4 regions of the Geothrix sp. PMB-07 genome follow, and region 1 is predicted to be linked to each of the others. Evidence: riboswitches for the same ligand, from Rfam matches in the RefSeq annotation. Region 1 holds a riboswitch; each other region holds the start of a gene.
What was found. A riboswitch is a leader RNA that binds a small molecule or an ion and turns the genes downstream of it on or off. The one in region 1 is predicted to bind S-adenosylmethionine.

Region 1 (4,178 bases):
GCGGGACATGCCCTCCGCGGCGACCGTGGGTGAAATGGAACGCCTCCTCCGTTTCCGCAGCGAACCGATGATCGAAGCCGTGGCCAACAAGGGCACCGGCGTCATCGAAACCCTCAAGGCCTCCGCGCGGCAGATCCTCATGGAGCTGCAGCGGGCCTGAGGGCCGCATGGGTGGGGCGACGGGGATCACAGGTGTGAGAGCCTCCCGCTTGAATCCTCCGCGCCATCCGGTAGAATGGACCTTCGCCCTTCCGGAGTAGCTCAGGGGTCAGAGCGGGTGACTGTTAATCACTAGGTCGGGGGTTCAAATCCCTCCTCCGGAGCCAAAAGAACGCCCCGCGCATGCGGGGCTTTTTTTCGGGTAGGGCCAAGGGAGGCAACATGGGCAGGATCAGTCTCGTGGCGACCATCGGATTTGAGGCGGAGTCGAAAGAGGCCATCCTCCGGGCCCTCATCGACCACCGGGCGCGCTGCCTGCGAGATGAACCCGGCACCCTTCAATTTGAAGTGATGGTTCCTTCAGAAGACCCCTGCAAGCTGGTGCTCTTCGAGCTGTACGAGGATGCAGCGGCCCTGGCGGCACACGCCCAGGGGGAAAGCATCGGGCAGTACCGAAAAGAAGTCGCAGGCAAAATCACAACATCGCTCAAATACACCTGCACAATGGGAGCTGAATCCGTTCCGAGGTGAGACATGCAGCGAAGAGCCCTGGGCCTGGCCATTCTGATCGCGAGTCTTCCGCTTGTAGGCGCCGATGGCCCGCAGCCTGTCCCTGGCGCGAAGCAGGCTTCCAAGAAAAAGACTTCCAAGAAGGCGGCCGAGCCCGCACCGAAGGGACCCGACATGATCACGACCCCCTCTGGACTGAAATACGTGGACACGGTGGTGGGCACCGGTGACACGCCTCAGAAAGGGCAGAAGTGCCTGGTCCACTACACCGGCTGGCTGGACAACGGCAAGGGCGAGCGCGGCAAGAAGTTCGACAGTTCCGTGGATCGCGGCGAGCCCCTGCCCATTCCCATCGGTGTGGGCCGCGTGATCAAGGGTTGGGACGAGGGCGTCATCAGCATGAAGGTCGGCGGCAAGCGCACCCTCTACATCCCGGCACCCCTGGGCTACGGCGCGAGGGGCGCGGGCGGAGACATCCCGCCCAACGCCAACCTGATCTTTGATGTGGAACTGATCAGCATCAAGTAACGGCCAACGGTTTTCAGCAGACAAACCAACGGCGAATTGGCCACAAAGAACACAAACAACGCAGAGCGGTCAGGCGTGGATCGTTGACTTTTCTCTGTGTCTTTTGCGTTCTTTGTTGCTGGTTTTCATTCCGGACCTAACTCAGGGCCTGCGCCAGATCCGCACGCAGATCCTGCACGTCCTCCAGGCCAATGGAGAGGCGGATGAGGCCGTCGCTGATGCCTGCGTTCTTGCGGGCTTCCGGCGTCATGGAGGCGTGGGTCATGGAGGCGGGATGCGCCACCAGGGATTCCACGCCGCCCAGACTTTCGGCCAGGGTGAACCAGCGCAGCCGCCGCAGCACGTGGTTCAGGCGCTCGCTGCCGCCCTCCTTCAGCTCGAAGCTGAGCATGGCGCCGAAGCCCCGCTGCTGGCGCTTGGCCAGCTCGTGCTGGGGATGGCTGGGCAGGCCCGGGAAGTGCACTTTGCCCACGGCGGGATGGGCCGCCAGGTATTCGGCCAGCACCTGGGCCGTGGCCTCGTGCTGCCGCATGCGCAGGGGCAGCGTCTTCAGGCCCCGCAGCACCAGGAAGCAGTCGTGAGGCGACTGGGAGGTGCCCAGCAGGTTGTTGACGCTCTGGATCTGCTGGGCGAGGGGCTGGCGGCCAGGGCCGGCCACCACCACGCCTCCCACCACGTCGCTGTGGCCGTTGAGATACTTCGTGGTGGAGTGGATGACCAGGTCGGCGCCCAGATCGAAGGGCCGCTGCAGGTAGGGCGAGAGGAAGGTGTTGTCCACGGCCACCAGGCAGTTGGGTTGGCGGTGGCCGATCTCCGTCACCGCGGCGATGTCCGTCAGCCGCAGCAGGGGGTTGGAGGGCGTCTCCACCCAGATCATGCGGGTGTTGGGCCGGATGGCGGCCTTCAGGGCCTCGAGGTCGGCCAGGTTCAGGTAGGTGACCTCCAGGCCGTAGAACTTCTTGGCGTGCTCCAGCAGGCGGAAGGTGCCACCGTAGCAATCCACGGTGGCGATGAGGTGGCTGCCGTGCTCCAGCAGGTTCAGGGCCACCAGGATGGCGCTCATGCCGGTGCTGGTGCAGGTGGCGCCTTGGCCGCCTTCCAGCAACGCGATGGCCTCCTCCAGCGCCGCGCGGGTGGGGTTGCCGCTGCGGGTGTAGTCGTAGCCCGCGTTGGTGCAGATGTCCTTGAAGGCGAAGGTCGATGACAGGTAGAGCGGCGGCATCACGGCGCCGTAGGCCGGATCGGGCTGCACGCCCGCGTGCACGCACTGGGTGGACACGGCGGCATCGGGCACCAGCTCGGGCCGATGGATCCACCCGGCGTTGCCCTCCCGCACCGGCGGCTGGATGGTGAAGTGGTAGGCGGGATTGCCCGGCACGTTGGTGTCTAGGAACTGCTCGCTCATCAGAGCCTCCAAAAATGGAGGATCCTCATCGTTTCATGGCGATCCAAAAAGAGAAGGGGCCCGATCTCTCGGGCCCCTTCTCATGTCAGTCCATGACACTTCAGCATCTCTCCGCAATGACTTGCGGCAGGAATTGGCACCTTGCTTTCGCAGGTTGCCAAGGTTTCATAGGGCCCGTCCCTCCACCTTTCTGGATATCGCGTGATGAAACTGACAAAGATCCTGCTGCCCTTCCAGTATCCGATGGATCCATTGAGCTGCCAAGGAAATTCAATGCCTCAGATGGTGTAATCCTGGCCCTGGGGGCGATCCAGGATGGTCCGCGCCAGGTCCAGGTACTGCTGGGCTCCCGCCACGGCATCCGCCAGGTCGAGGAACTCGCCTTCGGTGTGGGCCACCCGGATGGAACCGGGCCCGGTCATCACCACGAAGCGATCGCGCACCAGGTTTCTCAGGGTGTGCGCATCGGAGCCGAAGGGAACCGGCGCCATGGGAAAGCCCTCCAGGCGGGGAAACACCTCGGGGCCCTTCTCGAAGAGCACGTCCACCTCGCCCAGCTCAGGCCGCAGCCTCAGCACGTCCTGCACGAAGGTGCTGCCGGCCACGGTGCGCGCAAAGAGACGCGCCTCGGCTTCATCGGGCACCACGTTGATGGCGCGGCCCGCTTGCAGGGTGCCCAGGTTCCAGACCTCGGGCCCGAGGATGGGGTCGAGGCGTTCCGGCAGGCGCCGCAGCTCGCCGATCCAATCGAACATGGGGAAGGCGGCGTTGATGCCTTCCTCCGGCGTGCCGCTGTGGGCGGCTTTGCCGCGGCAGCGCAGGCAGAGGTGGGCAGATCCCCGTTGGCCCGTGGCCAGGATGTTGCCGGTGGGCTCGCCGTTGATGACGCCCTGCAGGTTCGGCAGGTTGGCCTTCAGATCCAGGGCGATGCGGGCGCCGAGGCTGTCGGTTTCTTCGCCCACCACGCCCAGAAAGGCCAGGTCGCGGCGGCCTTCCGCCAGCAGCAGGCGGATGGTTTCCATCATGGTGGCCAGGATGCCTTTGGCGTCGCAGGTGCCGCGGCCCCAGAGACGGCCGCCCTCCAGCCGGGGCGGAAGGTAGGGGGGCACCGTGTCGAGGTGGGTGGTGAAGAGCAGTCGCGGCTGACCCCAGGTGGCCAGCAGGTTGCAGCGGCCGCCTTCGACGCTCTGCCACTGCAGGCGGGCACCAAGGTTGCGGAACATCCCGGTGAGCAGGGGGATCATGCGGGCTTCGTGCCCGGTGGTGGAATCCACCTGGCAGAGCTGGAGGGTCCATTGGGCGATGCGCTCGGCGTCCGGCGTCGGCTGCGTCATGGCACCCAGCCTGCGTTGAGGCGGCCTTCATAAACCGACAGCACGGGGCCGGTCATGAGGATGCGTCCCTGCTCCGTGAAAACGATGTCGATGGCGCCGCCAGGCATGAGCACCTGGAGTTGGTCGTCCACCAGGCCCAGGCGTCGGCTGGCCGCCGCGGCGGCACAGCTGCTGCTGCCGGAGGCCAAGGTGTAGCCCGCGCCCCGTTCCCAGATTTCGAGGCGGATGCGCTTGCGGTCGAG
Region 2 (4,178 bases), 1.1 Mb from region 1:
CAGCTGGTGGGAGAACACGCCGAACGTCTTCTCGGGCAGGGGATACTTGGGCACGCCATGGTAGTGATGCAGCGCCGCCTGGGCGCCCCAGCAGATGAAGAAGGAGGAGAAGACGTGGGTCTTGGCCCAGTCCAGCACCTGGGTCAGCTCCGGCCAGTAGTCCACCTCCTCGAAGGGCAGGGTCTCCACGGGCGCCCCCGTGACGATGAGGCCATCGAAGCGCTGGTGGCGCACCTCCTCGAAGGAGACGTAGTGCTCCAGCAGGTGTTCGGCGGAAGTGTTCTTCGAGGTGTGGGAGGTCATGTGCAGCAGCGTTACCTCCAGCTGCAACGGCGAGTTGCCGAGCAGCCGCAGGAACTGGGTTTCCGTGGCCACCTTGGTGGGCATCAGGTTGAGGATGGCGATGCGCAGGGGACGGATGTCCTGCTGCAGAGCCTGGTGCTCCTCGATGAGGAACACGTTCTCCGCTTCGAGAATGCCCCGGGCGGGCAGGGAGCTGGGGATCTTGACGGGCATGGCGTCCTCAGGCCTTGGAGAGCGCGAGGTCCAGATCCGCGATGAGATCCTGGATGTTCTCCAGGCCCACGGAAAGGCGGATGAGATCCTCGGTAACGCCGGTGGCTTCGCGCTCGGCGCTCGACAGCTGCTGGTGGGTGGTGCTGGCGGGATGGATGATCAGGCTCTTGGCGTCGCCCACATTGGCCAGGCGGGAGAAGAGCTCCACCCCGTTGATGACGGCCTTGCCAGCCTCCAAACCTCCCTTCACGCCGAAGGTGAGGATGCCGCCGAAGCCCGCGCCCTTGCGGAAGTAACGGCTGGCCGCGGCATGGTTGGCGTTGCTGGCGAGGCCGGGGTAGTTCACCCAGGCCACCTTGGGGTGCTGCTCCAGCCACTGGGCGATGGCGAGGGCGTTTTCGCCGTGGCGCTCCAAGCGCAGGTGCAGGGTCTCGATGCCCTGCAGAATGAGGAAGGCGTTGAAGGGGCTGAGGGCGGCGCCGGTGTCGCGCAGGCCCTCGATGCGGGCCTTGGTGATGAAGGCGGCGGGACCCGCGAGATCGGCCAGCACCGCGCCGTGGTAGGCGGCGAAGGGTTCCGTGAACTCAGGGAACTTGCCGTTCTTCCAGTCGAAGGTGCCGCCATCCACGATGACGCCTGCCACGGAGGTGCCGTGGCCGCCCAGGAATTTCGTGGCGCTGTGCACGACGATGTTGGCGCCCAGGGCCAGGGGGTTCAGCAGGTAGGGGCTGGGCAGGGTGTTGTCCACGATGAGGGGCACACCGGCAGCCTTCGCGATGGCGGCGATGGCTTCGAATTCGGGCACGTCCAGCTTGGGGTTGCCCAGGGCCTCGATGTAGATGGCGCGGGTTTCGGGTTTGATCGCGGCGCGGAAGGCCTCGGGCTTCGTAGAGTCCACGAAGGTGGTGGTGATGCCGTTGCGAGGCAGGGTGTGGTGCAACAGGTTGTAGGTGCCGCCGTAGAGGTTGTCGCCGGCCACGATGTGATCACCGCCGCGCAGCAGCGTGTTGAGGGTGAGCGTGATGGCCGCCTGGCCTGAAGCCACGGCCAGGCCCGCGATGCCGCCTTCCAGCTGGGCCACCCGTGTTTCCAGCACGGCCGTGGTGGGGTTCATGATGCGGGTGTAGATGTTACCCGGCACTTCCAGGTTGAAGAGCGCGGCGCCGTGTTCGGCGGAATCGAACACGTAGCTGGTGGTCTGGTAGATGGGCAGGGCGCGGCTCTTGGTGTCGCTGTCGGCGACCTGGCCGCCGTGGAGGGCGATGGTTTCAAATTGAGGATGCGTGGCGCTCATGGCGGCTCCTGAAAAGAAGGTGAGAAAGCCGAGGCTCTGTCGTCCAAGCAAGTCCAGGAAAAGTCAAAAAAGCCGAAGGGGCCCGATTGCTCGGGCCCCTTCGGCGTGTTGTCAGTCTCGACACAGCTCGACATCTCTCCGCAATCGATTGATCACGGCAGGAATTGGCACCTTGCTTTCGCAGGTTGCCAAGGTTTCACAGGGCCCGTCCCTCCACCTTTCTGGATAACTCGCTATGGAACTGACAAAGAACTCGTACGAACATCAAGTGTGGCACAACCCCATCTCGGGTCAAGGGGCCCGGTTCTTCTGAAGGGTGTTCGCATGGCTGAGTGGCGCCGTTCCGTCTGTCCCTTCGATTGCCCTGACGCCTGCGGGATGCTGGTGGAAGTTGAAGATGGGCGGGCTCTGTCCGTGAAGGGCGACCCCGACCATTTCTACAACCAGGGCACGCTCTGCCCCAAGATGGCCCGCTACGAACGCAGTGTGCATGCCCCCGAACGCCTGACGACGCCGCTGCGGCGAACGGGCCCCAAGGGCAAGGGTCTCTTCGAACCCATCAGTTGGGACGCGGCCCTGGAGGAGGTCGCCCGGCGCTGGAAGGACATCCTGGCCCAGTGGGGCGGCGAAGCCATCCTGCCCTACTCCTATGCGGGCACCATGGGTCTGCTGCAGCGGAACGCGGGCCACCCCTTCTTCCACCGGCTCGGCGCCTCCCGGCTGGACCGCACCATCTGCACACCCGCGAAGGCCGCGGGCCAGGCCGCGGTGCTGGGCACCACGCCCGCTCCGGAGCCCGAGGCGGTATTGAGCGCGGACCTGGTGGTGCTCTGGGGCATCAACGCCCTGGCCACCAACCTGCACGGCTTCCAGTTCGTGCGTGAGGCCCGGCGCCGGGGCGCGAAGGTGTGGGCGGTGGAGACCTACCGCACCGCCACCACCGATCAGGTGGATCATGTGCTGCTGGTTCGTCCCGGCACCGACGGCGTGCTGGCCGCAGGTGTGATGCACCTGATGGTGGAGAACGGCGCCCTCGACGAGGCCTTCCTTGGACAGCACGTGGTGGGCTTCGAGGCCTTCGCGCGGGAGGTGCTTCCCCAGTTCCCTCCTGCCGTGGTGGCGGCCCGGACTGGCGTCGATGAAGCCGCCCTGCGGGCGTTCGCGGAGGCCTACGGTGCGGCCTTGAACCCGCAGATCCAGGTGGGAGGTGGCATCACGCGGTACGGCAACGGCGCCATGACCACGCGCCTCATCCTCTGCCTGCCCGCGCTCCAGGGCGCCTACCTCAAACCGGCGGGCGGCGCCTTCCTGGGCACCGCCACCGGCGGGGCCGTTCCCATGCAGCAGCTCATCCGGGAGGATTTCCAGGCCCGGCCCACCCGGCTGGTGAACATGAACCAGCTGGGCGCGGCGCTCGACCCCGCGGCGGAAGGGCCGGTGAAATCGCTCTACGTCTACCATTCCAATCCTGCCGCCGTGGCGCCGGACCAGGGTGCGGTCCGCGCCGGGCTGCTGCGGGAGGATCTCTTCACCGTCGTCCATGAGCGGTTCCTCACGGATACAGCCCGTTACGCGGATCTTGTGCTGCCCGCCACGAGTTCTCTCGAACATCCGGACCTCTACCGCTCCTACGGTCACTATGGCCTCCAGCGCGTGCGCGCCGCGGTTTCGCCCGTGGGCGAGAGCCGCTCCAACTGGGCCACCTTCCAGGCCCTGGCGGCCCGCATGGGTTTCGAGGAGTCCCTGTTTCGGCAGAGCGAGGACGAGGTGATCGAGGCCCTGCTCTCCGGTTCGAATCCCTGGCTGGAAGGAGCGGACCGCAGCGCTCTGGCCGAGGGCCGCGTCGTGCGCATGCAACCGCCGGGCCGCCGCCCACCCTTCGGGACCCCCAGCGGCAAGGTGGAGATTCTGAATCCGCGCGAGCCGGAGCCCCTGCCCAGGCCTCTGCCCAGCCACTCGGAAGGCGACCCCCATCCCCTGGCCCTGGTGACAGCGCCTTCCCTCTACAGCCTGAACAGCACCTTCCAGGAACGCGAAGACCTGCCCGCGCGGAAGATCGCCTCGACGCTGCGCCTCTCGCCGGAGGATGCCAAGGCGCGGGCCATCGCGGGTGGTGATGAGGTGATCGCCTTCAATGATCGGGGCGAGGTGAGGTTGGTGGCGGAAGTCACGGAACGGGTGCCCAAGGGCGTGGCCGTGGTGGAAGGTGTGGCGTGGTCTGCCTTCTCCAAGGGACGCGCCACCGTCAACGCGCTGACCAGCCAGCGGCTCACGGATCGGGGCGGTGGCAGCACGTTCTACGACAACCGCATCGAGGTGAAGCGGGCCTGATCCATGCAAAGCAGGGTTGCCGCGGATGAACACGGAT
Region 3 (4,178 bases), 1.1 Mb from region 1:
CACCGTGCAGGGCGACCGCGCCACGCACACCGGCCCCGCCTCCGAAGGGTTCATGTGCATCTCCATCAACACGGCCAGCAACATCACCGTGTCCGGCGTGACATGCCGAGACTCCTGGTCGGATGGCATCTACGTGTCCGATGACTGCTCCAACATCACCGTGTCCAGCGTGGTCTGCGACAACAACCGGCGCCAGGGGATGTCAATCACCAGCGTCAAGGGAATGCTGGTTCAGAACTCCACGTTCTCCAACACCCACGGGACCAACCCGCAGTGCGGCATCGACATCGAACCCAATGCCGGGCAGGCCTGCTACGACGTCCACGTCACCGGCTGCACGTTCTTCGGCAACGTCGGCGGCGGATTCCAGCAGGGGGCCAGCGATGCGGACTACACCTACACCTTCACAACCGGAACCATTCTCGAGAACTGCGAGTTCTACGGGAACGGCGGCGCGGGCTACCACGACGGCGGCATTGCGTTCTCGGACTGCGACAACAACATCATCCGGAATAACAACATCCACAACAACCTGGATGGCGGGATCAAGATCTACCAGCACGCGACCAATGTCACCGTCACGGGCAACACCGTTGTCAACAACACGGGCTGGGGAGTCTCCCTTTCCTCCTGCAGCGGTTCGGTGGTCACGGGCAACACCGTGACCGGTAACAGCGGAACCGGCTTCTCCCTCGACAGCTCGCCGGGGACGTACACACCCAACACCGTGAACGGCAACGGGAAGTAGTCCCGAATGTCCTGAACCAACCAGCGTTGAACGGCGAAGGGCGCGGAGCTTTCCGTGCCCTTCGTGCATGGAAAGGCCGAAGCGGCTTTGAATCGCCCTCCCCGACGAGACCAACGGAGGCCGGCGAACCGGAACCTCGTGGGCCTGAAAATCACCAGCCTCTGCTACTGTCGGTCGGAATCCCCAACCCGGAGGCACCATGAAGCCGAACCTTGTTTTACCCTTGCTCGCCCTGGCGGCGATGACCGTCGCGGCCCAGCAGCCCGCTCCCGCCGCGACCGCCGCGCCTGCGGCGACCCCCGCCCCGGCACCCCGCCCTGCCGCCAGCCCCAAGGCCCAGGCCGCCACCCAGGTGGCGGGCAAGTGGGCTGAGCCCAAACCCGGCGCCGCCCCCCGCTATCAGGACGGCAAGTGGATCACCGTGGACTACAGCGCCCCGATCCTGCGTGGTCGGGCCGACATCTTCGGCAAGGGCGCCGAGTACGGCAAGGCCGTGTCCAGCGGCGACCCCGTGTGGCGGGCGGGCGCCAACCAGACCACCCGTTTCAAGACGGAAGTGCCGCTCGTCATCGGGGGCAAGAACGTCGCCGCTGGCGAATACAGCCTCTTCGTCGAGCTGAAGGAAGGGGCCTGGACCTTCATCCTCTCCTCCCAGCCCGCCCTCACCAAGTGGGACGCCAACGAAAAGAAGGCCACCTGGGGCGCCACCAACTACGATCCGAAGTTCGATGTGGTGCGCGTGCCTATGAAGCTGGCCAAGGGGCACCTCTCCCTGGACCAGCTCACCTTCTCCTTCGTGAACATGACCCAGCAGGGCGGCAGCCTGGCCCTGGCCTGGGACACGCAGAACGCCAGCGTCGACTTCAAGGTCGCTCAGTAGCACACGGGGTTCCTGAGTCCCTGGGCTCCGCCCCCGTGGGCGGATGGCAGCCAGGGCCCAGGACCACCCGGCCGAGGCTTCGACTGGCGCCCCACCCTGGGGAGCCGGGCGGAGCCCTGCCCGAAAGGAAGCGGGTTTGGAATTATTACTTAATTGATTTAGTTATAATTTTCCCGCCATCATGATTTTTTCATTCAAAAATAAGCATTGAAAAAGGGCATCAAATTGATTATCTTTTCATCAGACCTCGCGGGGTCGTGACACCGGAATCCTTGCCAGCTCCATAGCGCGCTATCCAGAAAGGTGGAGGGACGGGCCCTGTGAAACCTTGGCAACCTGCGAAAGCAAGGTGCCAATTCCTGCCGACGGTTCCCGCCGTCGGATAGATGCCGAGCTGTCCACATCGACAGACGCACAGAGGGGCCCGAACACATCGGGCCCCTCTGATTTTTGGATCGCGCCGGAGCGTCAAGGCCTCCAGGCCCTGACCCCCTACCACCCAGGAACCTTCATGCCGCACCCATCCGCACCCGAGACCCAGCCCGGCTTCGTCAGCCTGGTAGGAGCCGGTCCCGGCTCGCCGGACCTCATCACCCTGCGCGGCCTCCGGGCCCTGGAAGCGGCTGACGTCATCCTCTTCGACGCCCTGCTGGAGCCGGATTTCAGGGCCTTCTTCCCGGAAAAGGCCCTGGCCATCCCCGCTGGCAAACGCTGCGGCGGCCTGGGCATGACCCAGGAACGCATCCACGAGCTGCTCCTCTGGCACGCCCAGGCGGGCCGTCGCGTGGTGCGGCTCAAGGGCGGCGATCCCTTCATCTTCGGGCGCGGCGGCGAAGAAGCCCGGGCCCTGGCCGAAGCTGGCATCCCCTTCGAGGTGATCCCCGGCGTCAGCGCCCTCCAGGGCGCTGCGGCGGCCTCGGGCATCCCCCTCACCCACCGGGGCGTGTCCCGGGAGATCCGCATCCTCGAAGGCCACCACCTGCTGGAATCCACCACCGATTGGGCCGAGCTGGCCCACACCGAAGCCACCCTGGCCATCTTCATGGGCACGCGATCGCTGCAGGCCGTGGCCCAGCGGCTGCTGGAGCACGGGGCCTCCCCGGACCTGCCCGTCGCCCTGGTGGAACGGGCCTTTTGCGAAGGCCAGAGCACCACCCTCTCCAACCTGCGCCTCGCCGCCGAGGGGCATGTCCGCGCCCACACCAAGGGCCCGGGGCTTGTCTACCTGGGCGCCGCCATCCGGCACCGCGCCCTCTCCCTTCCCGCCGATGCCTTCCACACGGAGACCCATGACCCTGCTGCCGCTCTTTCTCGATCTCAAGGAGAAGCAGGTGCTTCTCGTGGGGGGCGGGAGCGTCGCGCAGGCTAAGCTCCGGTCGCTGTTGCCGACCGGCGTCACCCTCCGTGCCGTGGCCACCCGCTTCTCTGCCGACTTCCGCCTGGAAGCCGAAGGCCACCCCGTGCACCTGCTGGAAAGACCTTTCGAAGCTGGCGATCTGGACGGCACCCACCTCGTGGTATCTGCCACCAACGATCCAGAGGCCAACGCCCGCATCGCCAGCCAGGCCCGCCAGCGGGGCATCTGGATCAACGCCGTGGACGATCCCCCCTCCTGCGATGCCCTCTTCGCCAGCACCCTCCGCCGGGGCCCCTGGACCCTGGCCATCTCCACCGAAGGCGCCTTCGCCGGCCTGTCCCGCGCCCTCCGCCTCGCCCTGGAAGACCTCATCCCCGACGATCCCGACCTGCAAGCTCTCGTCGATCTCCGCCAGCAGGCCCGCCGTCTCCCCCCCGAGGTTCGCAGCCGGGCGCTCCAGAAACTGCTCGCCGATTTCCGCACCGCCTACTTCCCCTCGCCCCGTCCCTCCACCCCGGAGCTGCCATGAGCACCCCGTCTGCCGAGCATCCTGTTGAAGCCCTCAAGCGCGAATCGCGGCACCTGCGTGGCACCCTGGCCGAAGAACTGGCCGGTGAGGCCGAAGGCTTCAGCAAGGATTCGGAAACCCTGCTGAAGTTCCACGGCCTCTACCAGCAGAAGAACCGCGACAAGGCGCCCGAGACTCCCAAGCACCCCGTGCTCATGGTGCGGGGGCGCATCCCCGGCGGCCGTCTGGAGGCATCCCAGTACCTGGCCTGGGATCGCATCGCCGACATCTTCGCCGATGGCAGCCTGCGCATCACGACGCGCCAGAGCCTCGAACTGCATGGCGTGGTGAAGGGCGATGCGAAGGCCGTGTTGCAGGGCCTCCACGCGGCGCTGCAAACCACCCAGGGCGCCTGCGGCGACGTGGTGCGCAACGTCACCCAGGCCCCCAACCCCTGGGGTCGCGCCGATCTGGCCCAGCTCGACGCCGTGGCCCTGCAGCTCTCCAACCATTTCCGGGCCCACGCCAAGGCCTACGCCGAAGTGTGGCTGGATGGCGAAAAGGTGGACACGGCCTCTGAATCCGAGCCCGTGCTGGGCGACACCTACCTGCCCCGCAAGTTCAAGATCTCCGTCACCGCGGCGGGCGAGAACGCGGTGGACGTCTACACCAACGATCTGGCCTT
Region 4 (4,178 bases), 1.1 Mb from region 1:
CCAGTCCAAAGGCCGCTTCCATCGGCCCAGCCTCCCGGCGCACCGCCGGTCATACTGGGTTCTTGGAGGAAGACATGCATTACCGGAAGCCCTGCGGCAGCGTCCTGGAGGCCATCGGCAACACGCCCCTGGTCCGGCTGCGTCGCGTCGTCGAGAACCTGCCGGTGGAGGTCTTCGCCAAACTCGAGTTCATGAACCCCATGGGCAGCAGCAAGGACCGCATCTCCAAGTACATGATCGAGGCCGCCGAACGCGACGGCCGCCTGAAACCCGGCGACATGATCATCGAAAATTCCTCGGGCAACACCGCCATGGGCCTGGCCCTCATGGCCATCCAGAAGGGCTACAAGCTCAAGGTGGTGGTGCGTGACACCATTTCGCAGGAAAAGCTGAACCAGCTGCTGGCCCTCGGCGTGCTGGTGCACAAGGTGGACACCAGCCTGCCGCCCGAGCACCCGGACAGCTACAACAACATCACGCCGCGCCTGGCCCGGGAAACGCCGAACTGCTACTTCCCCGACCAGCACGAGAACCGGGAGAACAACGCCGCCCACTACCACGGCACCGGCCCGGAAATCTGGGAGCAGATGGAGGGCCGCATCGACTACTTCGTGGCGGGCGCGGGCACCGGCGGCACCATTGGCGGCGTGGGACGCTACCTGAAAGAGAAGGATCCGAACATCAAGGTGGTGGCCGTGGACCCCATGGGTTCGGTCTTCTCGCCCCACTTCCGCGGCGAACCGAATCCGAAAGCCGCGCCCTACAAGCTGGAAGGGCTGGGCGACGAATTCCTCATCCACACCATGGACTTCAGCGTGATCGACGCCATGCACCAGGTGACGGACCGGGAGGCCTTCCAGCAGGCGCGGCGCCTGGTGCGGGAAGAGGGCATCCTCGGCGGCGGTTCCAGCGGCGCGGCCCTCTGGGCGGTGCTGCAGGTGGCCAAGACCCTCCCACCGCGCGAGCGGCCCGCCCGCATCGTCACCGTATTCCCCGATGGCACAGGCCGCTACCTCAGCAGCGTCTTCAACGACGAGTGGCTGGCGGAACGCGACCTGCTGGAGGAGAAATGAAGGGCTTTACCACGAAGACACAGAGGGCACTGGGGACCCCGGCCCCGCTGGCCCATGCACGGCGCCTCCGTAACACCGCCGTGGGTTCCGTGCCTCCGTGGTGTGTCTTGCGCCTGAAAGGGCGATCCGCGTGAGCGCCTTCTCTGGCACCTACGTCGAGGCCATCCGCCAAGCCCTCTTCGACGCCATGGAGGCCGATGGGAGGGTGTGCTGCCTCGGCGAAGATATTGGTGTCTACGGCGGCGCCTTCCGCGCCACGGAAGGGCTGCTGGAGCGCTTTGGCCGGGACCGCGTCCTGGACACGCCCATCTCGGAGCAGGCCATCGCAGGCGCCGCCATTGGCGCGGCCCTCATGGGCCAGCGGCCCGTGGCGGAATTCCAGTTCATGGATTTTGCGCTGCTGGGCTCGGATCTCATGGTGAACTTCGCCGCCAAGGCCCATTGGCGTTGGGGTGCCAGCGTGCCGGTGGTGTTCCGCGGCCCCTCGGGCGCAGGCAACGGCGGCGGCCCCTTCCACAGCCAGAACCCCGAGGGGCATTTCCTGGGCAGCCCCGGCCTGAAGGTGGTGGCGCCGGGCACCGTGCGCGATGCCTACGCCCTGTTGCGCGCCGCCATCGACGACCCAGATCCCGTGCTCTTCTTCGAGCACAAGCACCTCTACCGGCGCCTGAAGGATCAGTGGGAGGAAGCGCCCACCGCCCGCCTGGGCGAAGCCGCCCTGCGCAAGGATGGCGCCGCCGCTTGCATCGTCACTTACGGCGCTGCGCAGCACGTGGCCCTGGAGGCTGTGGCCGATCTCGACGTGGCCGTGCTGGACCTGCGCACCCTCTGGCCCCTGGACGACGCGGCCATCGAGGATCTGGCCCGGCGCACCCACCGCGTGGTGGTGCTCACGGAGGCCTCGCGCACCTACGGCCCCGGTGCCGAGCTGGCCGCCCGCATCGGCGAAACCTGCTTCCCCTGGCTGGATGCCCCCGTGCTGCGCCTGGGCGCGGCGGACATCCCCACGCCCGCCAGCCCGCCGCTGGAAGCTGCCTACCTGCCCAGCGCCACTTCAGTGCGCGCCGAGGTGATCCGACTGCTGGCCTGGTAGCCCCTGCTCCCTGGCGGCAGCGGCCGCGGCGAGCCACAGCCAAGCCTTGATTTTGCCAGCGGCGCCTTGACGGCGACCGCCTGCTTCATTCATCCTTGTGGCTTGATCTTTGGCAGTCCAAGAGCGTTATCCAGAAAGGTGGAGGGAAAGGCCCTGTGAAACCTTGGCAACCTGCTTACGCAAGGTGCCAATTCCTGCCCCCGGCATGTCCGGGGGGAAGATACCGAATGTTACAGACTGACCTTAGCCAACCTGGATGCCGATCAACGGACTGCCCTGCATAGGCGCATCCATGACCCATCCCACTTTCAGGCAGGCCCTTGAAGCTGGCGAGTGTTTCCTCTTCGACGGAAGCACGGCCACGGCCCTGCACGACCGCGGCATCACCCTGCAGCGCAGCTTCGAGGAGTGCAACCTCAAGTCGCCGGATCTGCTGCTGGCCATCCATGGCGAATTCCTCGCCGCGGGCGCCACGGTGCTCACCACCAACACCTGGGGCGCGGGCCGCCTGAAGCTGGCCGCCCGGGGCCTGGAGGGCGATCTCGACGCCATCAACCGCGCCGGCGTGGAGCTGGCCAAGCGCGCCATCGCGCAGCAGAACTCCCAGGCCTGGGTGGCGGGCTGCATCGGCCCGCTGGGTGTGCGCATCGAACCCTGGGGGCCCACCTCGTACGACGAGGCCCGCGCCACCTTCCGCGAACAGGCCCTGCCCCTCATCGAAGCGGGCGCGGACCTTCTGGTGCTGGAGGGCTTCGAGGATCTCAACGAGATCCATCAGGCCATCCTCGCCGTGCAGGAACTCAGCGATCTTCCCATCGCTGCACTCATGACCACCAACGAGGATGGCCAGGCTCTCTTCGGTGCCGAACCCGACTGGTTCATCAAGCAGCTTGACGGCTGGGGCGCCGACATGGTCGGCCTCATCGGCGGCAACGGCCCCGCGCCGCACCTGCGCCTGCTGGAACGTCTCAAGGCCGTCACCGCCAAACCCATCGCCCTCATGCCCAACCCGGGCCTGCCTCACATGGTCGACGGCCGCCTCATCTACGGCGCCAGCCCTGAGTATCTCGGCGGCTTCGCGGGACGCGCTCTCGCTGCGGGCGCCCGGGCCGTCGGCGGCTGCAGCGGCACCACGGCGGCGCACATCCGCGCCATGCGCAGCGCCTTCCGCCAGGAGCGCGCCTTCGTGCAGGGCGGTGGCGGCTTCGAGATCAAACCCCACGAACAGCCGCAGCCCGAGGTGCCCTTCCCCTTCCGCAGCCGCTTCAGCCTCAAGCTGGCCCAGAACGAGTTCATCCACACCGTGGAGCTGGTGCCCCCCAAGGGCATGGAGTACGACAAGCTGCTGGCCAAAACGCGCCAGTGCCGCGCCCTGGGTGTGGATGCCATCAACGTGCCGGATGGCCCCCGCGCCATGGCGCGCATGAGTGCGCTGGCCACGGCCCTCATCATCGAGCAGCAGGTGGGGCTGGAGACGATCCTTCATTACGCATGCCGCGACCGGAACCTGCTGGGCATGCAGAGCGATCTGCTGGGCGCTGCGGGCCTGGGTTTGCGCAATCTCCTGGCGGTTACAGGCGATCCACCGAAGCTGGGGCCGTACCCTCAGGCCACGGCTGTCTTCGATGTGGATGCCATCGGCCTGGTGAACATGCTCAAGCGCCTGAACACGGGCCTGGATCTGGGCGGCGCCAGCATCGGCAAGCCCACCTCGTTCAGCGTCGGCGTCGGCGCCAATCCCGTGGCCGCCGACATGGAGCGCGAGAAGGCCCGCTTCCGCTACAAGGTGGAGGCTGGCGCCCAGTGGGCCATCACCCAGCCCGTCTTCGATGCAGAGACCCTCTTCCGCTTCCTCGACTTCACGGAGTCCCTGGACAGCAAGGGCGGCCTGCCCATCATCGCCGGCATCTGGCCCCTCAAGAGCCTGCGCAATGCCGAGTTCATGGCCAACGAGGTGCCCGGCGCCTACGTGCCCAAGTCGGTGCTGGCCCGCATGGCCAAGTGGCCCAGCG

Region 2: it holds a riboswitch for S-adenosylmethionine, as region 1 does, so the genes downstream of both, Q9293_RS15920 (O-acetylhomoserine aminocarboxypropyltransferase/cysteine synthase family protein) here and Q9293_RS02120 (PLP-dependent aspartate aminotransferase family protein) in region 1, are expected to answer to the same signal.
Region 3: it holds a riboswitch for S-adenosylmethionine, as region 1 does, so the genes downstream of both, cobA (uroporphyrinogen-III C-methyltransferase) here and Q9293_RS02120 (PLP-dependent aspartate aminotransferase family protein) in region 1, are expected to answer to the same signal.
Region 4: it holds a riboswitch for S-adenosylmethionine, as region 1 does, so the genes downstream of both, Q9293_RS15825 (bifunctional homocysteine S-methyltransferase/methylenetetrahydrofolate reductase) here and Q9293_RS02120 (PLP-dependent aspartate aminotransferase family protein) in region 1, are expected to answer to the same signal.

The regions. Positions count from the first base shown of each region.
Region 1 covers NZ_CP132333.1:475,897-480,074, forward strand. The annotation lists gene Q9293_RS02100 (ATP/GTP-binding protein) at 1-160, shown strand, start outside; tRNA gene Q9293_RS02105 (tRNA-Asn) at 251-326, shown strand; gene Q9293_RS02110 (putative quinol monooxygenase) at 382-690, shown strand; gene Q9293_RS02115 (FKBP-type peptidyl-prolyl cis-trans isomerase) at 694-1,197, shown strand; gene Q9293_RS02120 (PLP-dependent aspartate aminotransferase family protein) at 1,334-2,602, opposite strand; SAM riboswitch class I at 2,703-2,803, opposite strand; gene Q9293_RS02125 (M20 family metallopeptidase) at 2,881-3,936, opposite strand; gene dapF (diaminopimelate epimerase) at 3,933-4,178, opposite strand, start outside.
Region 2 covers NZ_CP132333.1:3,652,341-3,656,518, reverse strand. The annotation lists gene metA (homoserine O-succinyltransferase) at 1-516, opposite strand, end outside; gene Q9293_RS15920 (O-acetylhomoserine aminocarboxypropyltransferase/cysteine synthase family protein) at 524-1,810, opposite strand; SAM riboswitch class I at 1,938-2,042, opposite strand; gene Q9293_RS15915 (molybdopterin oxidoreductase family protein) at 2,135-4,141, shown strand.
Region 3 covers NZ_CP132333.1:3,639,971-3,644,148, forward strand. The annotation lists gene Q9293_RS15855 (right-handed parallel beta-helix repeat-containing protein) at 1-748, shown strand, start outside; gene Q9293_RS15860 (DUF2911 domain-containing protein) at 948-1,628, shown strand; SAM riboswitch class I at 1,917-2,021, shown strand; gene cobA (uroporphyrinogen-III C-methyltransferase) at 2,140-2,997, shown strand; gene Q9293_RS15870 (bifunctional precorrin-2 dehydrogenase/sirohydrochlorin ferrochelatase) at 2,918-3,514, shown strand; gene Q9293_RS15875 (NADPH-dependent assimilatory sulfite reductase hemoprotein subunit) at 3,511-4,178, shown strand, end outside.
Region 4 covers NZ_CP132333.1:3,627,676-3,631,853, forward strand. The annotation lists gene Q9293_RS15815 (PLP-dependent cysteine synthase family protein) at 75-1,073, shown strand; gene Q9293_RS15820 (alpha-ketoacid dehydrogenase subunit beta) at 1,204-2,166, shown strand; SAM riboswitch class I at 2,290-2,393, shown strand; gene Q9293_RS15825 (bifunctional homocysteine S-methyltransferase/methylenetetrahydrofolate reductase) at 2,459-4,178, shown strand, end outside.